Regions from separate parts of the Rhodoferax sp. LS1P39 genome, predicted to be linked through region 1. Evidence: riboswitches for the same ligand, from Rfam matches in the RefSeq annotation. Region 1 holds a riboswitch; the other holds the start of a gene.

Region 1 (3,379 bases):
CTACGGCCCGCCCGCCACCTGGGAATCCATGGACGGCTCCAAGCTCACCGCCACCCAGCTCGCCGTGGCCCCCGCAGGCGCAGGCAATATCCCCTACCAGCTGGTCAAGGCCAACCCCGCCATGGGCATGGGTGCCATGGCCGGTGTGACCCACATCCAGCGCGTGGCCACCATGGGCGGTGTCGCCCCGGCCACGCTGTGCAGCCCGGCCAACAAGGGTGCCAAGGAAATCGTCAAGTACCAGGCCGACTACATCTTCTGGAAAGCCGCCTAAGTTTGGCGACTACCATCGAGAGACATACATTCTCTCGATGGAACGCCCTTGACGACTGCCCCCGATGATTTTGACTACGAGCGCGCCCTGGTGGGTTGCGCCCGTGGCGAGCGCCAAGCCCTGCAGGACATCTACCGGCAAGACAGCCGCCACCTGCTGGGCGTGGCCCTGCGTATCGTGCGCCAGCGCCAGCAAGCCGAGGACGTGGTGCACGATGCCTTCATGAACATCTGGACCCAGGCCGCCAGCTTCGATGCCCAGCGCGGCTCGGGGCGGGGCTGGATCTACAGCGTGGTGCGCAACCTGGCGCTCAACGCGGTGCGCAACGGCGCGCGCGAGGTGCCGGTGGACGAAGAAACCGCCGAGGCCCTGGATGCCCAGCATTCCCTGCAAGCCCATGCCGAGATCGCTGATGCGTTTGATCTGCGCGTCAGCCTGGGCAAGCTCAACGACTGCCTGGCCCGGCTGGAGCCCGCCCGGCGCAACTGCATCCTGTACGCCTATGTGGACGGCTGCTCGCACGGCGAAATTGCCGAGCGCACCCAAACGCCCCTGGGCACCGTCAAGGCCTGGATCAAACGCAGCATGGGCAGCCTGCGGGAGTGCATGGCATGAGCACGCAACCAAACAATCTATCGCCAGACGAGTTGGCCGCCGAATACGTGCTGGGCACGCTCTCTGCTAACCGCCGCCGCATGGTGGAGCAGCGCCTGCCCACCGATGCCGCCCTGCAGGCCGCCGTGCAGCGCTGGCAAGAGCAGTTGCTGCCGCTGGCCGCCCTGGCCGAGCCGGTGGAGCCGTCTGCCGAGCTGTGGCAGCGCATAGACCGCAGCGTGGCCCACGCCGAGGCACCGCGCCGCGCTGCTATGCCACCCGCACCGCCACCGTGGTGGGACCGCCTGGGCCTGTGGCGCGGCTTGGCCGGTGCGGGTTTTGCCACTGCCGCCATCCTGGCCTCGGTGCTGGTGACCCGCCAGGGCGTGCTACCCACCGGGCCGCAGTACATGGTGGTGCTGGTCGCGCCGCAAGACAAGGCACCGGGCTGGGTCATCCAGGCCAGCGACTCCCGGCAACTCAGCCTTACGGCCCTGGGCCCGGTAGCGGTGCCCGCCGAAAAATCCCTGCAGTTCTGGACCAAGGGCGAGGACTGGAAGGGCCCGGTGTCGCTGGGCCTGGTCAAGCCGGGGCAGACCATCACCATCCCGCTGGACAAGCTGCCGCCGCTGCAACCCAACCAGTTGTTTGAGCTGACCCTGGAGCCAGTGAACGGCTCGCCCATCGATAGACCCACCGGCCCGATCCAGTTTATTGGCCGTGCGGTGAAGGTGCTGTGATACCAGTGCGATAATCCAAGTCGATACCGGGAGAGACTGCTCCCCCCTGAATTCGTTCAGGAAATCAGCGCCGAAGGAGCAACCGCCCCGGAAACTTTCAGGCAAAAGGACCGGTATCCACACCACACACATCTGAAGAGCAGTTGGGTTTCGTCACCCGGCTCACCGCAGGAGCAAGCGACTGGTAACACGCCAGCCGCGAATCTCTCAGGTCCAAAACAGAGGGGGCGATAGCTGCGCACGTTTGTTGCTATCCCCCTGTTGACGTTTTGGAAGTCTCATCATGAAAAATTTTGCCGTTATCGGCGGTGGTATCACGGGTGTCACCACGGCCTACGCCTTGGCCAAACGCGGTTACGCCGTCACCTTGTTCGAAAAACACCGCTACGCCGCCATGGAAACCTCGTTTGCCAATGGCGGGCAGTTTTCGGTGTCCAATGCCGAGGTGTGGAACCACTGGTCTACCGTGCTCAAGGGCGTGAAGTGGATGCTGCGCAGCGATGCGCCGCTGCTGGTCAACCCCAAGCCCAGCTGGCACAAGATGGCCTGGTTTGCCGAGTTCATCGCCGCCATCCCGCAGTACGAGAAAAACACCATCGAAACCACCCGCCTGGCGATGGCCGCGCGCCAGCACCTCAATGCCTGGGCCGCCGAAGAGGGCCTGGACTTTGACCACCAGCGTGAAGGCATCCTGCACATCTACCGCGACAAGGGCAACTTCGAGCACGCGGGCAAGGTCTCCAAGCTGCTGGCCCAGGGCGGGTTGGACCGCCGCGCCGTCACCCCGCAGGAGATGCGCGCCATCGAGCCCACGCTGGCGGGCGACTACTACGGCGGCTATTTCACCGAGAGCGACACCACCGGCGACATCCACAAGTTCAGCACCGGCATCGCCGCTGCTGCCGAGCGCCTGGGCGTGCAAACCCGCTACGGCCATGCGATCCAGACGGTCAAGAGCGATGGCAAGACCGTGACCATCACCGCGCAAGACGGCGACCACACCCACACCAGCGTGTTCGACGGCGTGGTGGTTTGCGCGGGCACGGCCAGCCGCGACATTGCCGCCCAGCTGGGGGACAGGGTCAACATCTACCCGGTCAAGGGCTATTCCATCACCGTGAACCTGGACGACGCGCACAGCCAGGCATCGGCCCCCATGGTGAGTTTGCTGGACGACGAAACCAAGCTGGTCAGCAGCCGCCTGGGGCGGGGGCGCTTTCGGGTGGCGGGCACGGCCGAATTCAACGGCTACAACCGCGACATTCGGGCCGACCGCATCCGCCCGCTGGTGGAATGGGTGCAGCAGTGCTTCCCCGGCGTGCGCACCGAGAGCGTGGTGCCCTGGGCCGGGCTGCGCCCCATGATGCCCAATCTGATGCCGCGCGTGGGCCCCGGCAAGCGGCCCGGCGTGTTCTACAACACCGGCCACGGCCATCTGGGGCTGACGCTGTCTGCCGTCACCGCCGACATGGTGGCGGCGATGGTGGGTAGTGCCATGCCGCACTGAGCCTACGGTCCGGGTCCGGGCTCCTGGCTTTTTTTGGATATGGAAAGCCACCCGGATGTCCCGGAAGGGATACAGTCGGTTACACGGCAGTCGTGCACAGCGCACCCACCACCGGTTTGTCCGTTTGGCCATTTGCGGCGGGCTGAAAGGACGTTCATGCGTATCCCCGGGTCATTGTTGCCACGCCTGCTGCTTGCCGCCATCCTGGCTTGCCTTGCCCATACGGTGGGGGCGGTAGAAGCCTGCAAACAGCTGGTTGCCACG
Region 2 (3,379 bases), on a different contig from region 1:
GCATCACCGAAGTCAGCCCCGGCCTTGCCGCCCCGGCCCACCACACCGTCGATGCCCAGGGCCTGCTGGTGAGCCCTCCGTTCGTCGACGCGCACTTTCACATGGATGCCACGCTCAGCTACGGCCTGCCGCGCGTCAACCAGAGCGGCACCCTGCTCGAAGGCATCGCGCTGTGGGGAGAACTCAAACCCGACCTCACCCAGGAAGCCCTGGTGCAGCGCGCCCTGGCGTACTGCGACTGGGCGGTGGGCAAGGGCCTGCTGGCCATCCGCAGCCACGTCGATATTTGCGACCCGCGCCTGCTGGCGGTAGAGGCGCTGCTGGAAGTCAAGCACCAGGTCGCCCCCTACCTGGATTTGCAACTGGTGGCCTTTCCGCAAGACGGAGCGCTGCGCGACCCGCAGGGCATGGACAAGCTGCAGCGCGCACTCGACATGGGCGTGGACGTGGTGGGCGGCATCCCCCACTTCGAGCGCACCATGGCGGATGGGGCCTTGAGCGTCAAACTGCTGTGCGAGCTGGCTGCCGAGCGGGGCCTGCTGGTGGACATGCACTGCGACGAGTCCGACGACCCGATGTCGCGCCACATCGAAACCCTCACCTATGAAACCCAGCGCCTGGGCCTGCAGGGCCGCGTCACCGGCTCGCACCTCACCTCCATGCACAGCATGGACAACTACTTTGTGAGCAAACTGCTGCCGCTGATGGCCGAAGCGCAGGTCAACGTGGTGAGCAACCCGCTGATCAACATCACCCTGCAAGGCCGGGGCGACACCTACCCCAAGCGGCGCGGCATGACCCGCGTGCCCGAAATGCTGGCCCACGGCCTGACCGTCGCCTTTGGCCAGGACTGCGTGATGGACCCCTGGTACAGCCTGGGGAGTGGCGACATGCTGGAAGTGGCCAGCATGGGCCTGCACGTGGCCCAGATGACCAGCCAGGCCGCCATGCGCCAATGCTTCGAGGCCGTGACCACCAGCCCCGCAAAGATCCTGCAGCTCGACGGCTACGGCCTGGCGCCCGGCTGCTGGGCCGACTTTGTGCTGCTGCAAGCGCAAGACCCGGTAGAAGCCATCCGCCTGCGCGCCACCCGGCTGCAGGTCTACAAGCGCGGCAAGCTGCTGGCGCAGACCCCGGCGGCCACCGCCCGCCTGCAACTACCCGGACGACCTGCCCAGACCGACTGGCTGCTGCGCAAGGCGGGCTGAGGTTGCTATTGTTTAAGTAGCTTGTCACGCTGATGCAATAAGCGCTAGCGGCACTTTTTACTTAAATATCTGCCGCCTGCGTGGGCTTGGTTAGAATCCATGCCGTCAGGAGAGAGTTCTTATCTGGAGAACCGCCGAAGGCGCAGGACCCCGCTACGTGGGTCTGAACGCTCAGGCAAAAGGACTGACAAACGTTTTTCATCGAACGTCACCCCCCTGGAGAGAAATCCGCCACTGAGCGGATTCACCGAAGGCGCAACCCGCAGTCGGCTTGGCACCACCGCCCAAGCCCACCCGGCGAATCGCTCAGGTAAAGCGGACAGCGGGGACCACACATGGCCACAATGGCCATGATTTTTTGTGTGTCCCCACCTTTCATTTTGAAAGAACGCCATGTCCGACCTGCAGCTCACCCCTTTGAACGCCTTGCACCTGGAATTGGGTGCGCGCATGGTCCCGTTTGCGGGCTACAGCATGCCGGTGCAATACCCTGCAGGTTTGATGGCCGAGCACCACCACACCCGCACGGCGGCTGGCCTGTTCGACGTGTCGCACATGGGCCAGTTGCGCCTGGTCGGCCCCGACGCGGCAGCCGCGTTTGAAACCCTGATTCCTGTCGATGTGATCGACCTGCCCGTGGGCAAGCAACGCTATGGCCTGCTGCTGAACGACGACGGCGGCATCCTCGACGATTTGATGTTCTTCAAGCGTGCCGACGACATCTTCGTCATCGTCAACGGTGCCTGCAAAGTCGCCGATATTGCCCACATCCAGGCAAAAATCGGCCAGCGCTGCCAGGTGATCCCCCAGCCCGAGCTGGCGCTGCTGGCGCTGCAAGGCCCGCAAGCCGTCACAGCCCTGGCGCGCCTGGCTCCTGGCGTGGAAAAACTGGTGTTCATGACCGGCGGCCATTTCGATGTGGCGGGCATTCCCTGCTTTTTGACGCGCAGCGGCTATACCGGCGAAGACGGGTTTGAAATCTCCGTCCACAGCAGCCAGGCCGAGGCCTTGGCCCGCGCGCTGCTGGCCCAGCCCGAAGTCAAGCCCATCGGCCTGGGTGCCCGCAATTCGCTGCGCCTGGAAGCCGGGCTGTGCTTGTACGGCAACGACCTGGATACCACCACCAACCCGGTGGAAGCGGGCCTGAACTGGGCCATCCAGAAAGTGCGGCGTACCGGTGGTGCGCGGGCGGGCGAATTCCCTGGTGCTACCAAAATACTAGCTGCCCTCGCCGATGGAATAAGCACGGAAGGCAGAAAACGTGTTGGACTCGTGGCCCTGGAGCGCATCCCCGTTCGCGAGCACACCGCCTTGCAGGACACGGCGGGCAACCCGATTGGCGAGGTCACCAGCGGCCTGCTGGGCCCCACGGTAGACAAGCCGATTGCCATGGCCTACGTGGCCCCGGAATTCAGTGCCATTGGCACCCGCATCAACGCCGTCGTGCGAGGCAAAATCGTACCGATGGAAGTGACTTCCATGCCCTTCACCCCCAACCGCTATTTCCGCGGCTAAATCCATTTTTTACAGGAGCAACCCCATGAGCATCCACTACACCGAAGACCACGAATGGCTGAACATCGAGGGCGACATCGCCACCGTCGGCATCACCACCCATGCGCAAGACGCGCTGGGTGATGTGGTGTTTGTCGACTTGCCCGCTGTTGGCACCAGCTTTGCCCAGAAAGACGTGGCCGGCGTGGTCGAGTCGGTGAAAGCCGCCGCCGACGTGTACATGCCCGTCTCCGGCGAAATCACCGAGGTCAACGAAGCCCTGCGCGCCGACCCGGCCCTGGCCAACACCGATCCGCTGGGTGCGGGCTGGTTCTTCAAGGTCAAGCTGTCGGCCCCCGCCGAAGTCGCGGCCTTGCTGGACGAGACCGCCTACAACGCCTTTAGCCAAAACGCCTGATACCTCTGGACACTGCCCCATGACGACCTCCCTGCACGAACTCGAAAACTCCGCCGAATTCATCGCCCGCCACATCGGCATCGATGCTGCCGATGAAACCCTGATGTTGGGCGTGATTGGCTCCAGTTCGCGCCGGGACCTGATTGACGGCATCGTGCCGCGCAGCATTGCGCGCAGCACGCCCATGGACCTGCCCGCGCCCGTGACCGAGGCGGCGGCGCTGGCCGAGCTCAAGACCATCGCGGCCAAGAACAAGGTC

What was found. Region 1 has a riboswitch for glycine ahead of AC097O_RS20870 (D-amino acid dehydrogenase). Riboswitches for the same ligand answer to the same signal wherever they lie in the genome.
Region 2: another riboswitch for glycine. It lies ahead of gcvT (glycine cleavage system aminomethyltransferase GcvT); the one in region 1 lies ahead of AC097O_RS20870 (D-amino acid dehydrogenase).

Annotation. Positions count from the first base shown of each region.
Region 1 is NZ_JBWMAV010000016.1:87,878-91,256, reverse strand. It holds gene AC097O_RS20885 (DUF3455 domain-containing protein) at 1-274, shown strand, start outside; gene AC097O_RS20880 (sigma-70 family RNA polymerase sigma factor) at 323-889, shown strand; gene AC097O_RS20875 (anti-sigma factor) at 886-1,608, shown strand; glycine riboswitch at 1,626-1,731, shown strand; gene AC097O_RS20870 (D-amino acid dehydrogenase) at 1,892-3,115, shown strand; gene AC097O_RS20865 (substrate-binding periplasmic protein) at 3,272-3,379, shown strand, end outside.
Region 2 is NZ_JBWMAV010000004.1:262,498-265,876, reverse strand. It holds gene AC097O_RS09835 (amidohydrolase family protein) at 1-1,208, shown strand, start outside; glycine riboswitch at 1,305-1,405, shown strand; glycine riboswitch at 1,415-1,541, shown strand; gene gcvT (glycine cleavage system aminomethyltransferase GcvT) at 1,602-2,723, shown strand; gene gcvH (glycine cleavage system protein GcvH) at 2,749-3,120, shown strand; gene gcvP (aminomethyl-transferring glycine dehydrogenase) at 3,140-3,379, shown strand, end outside.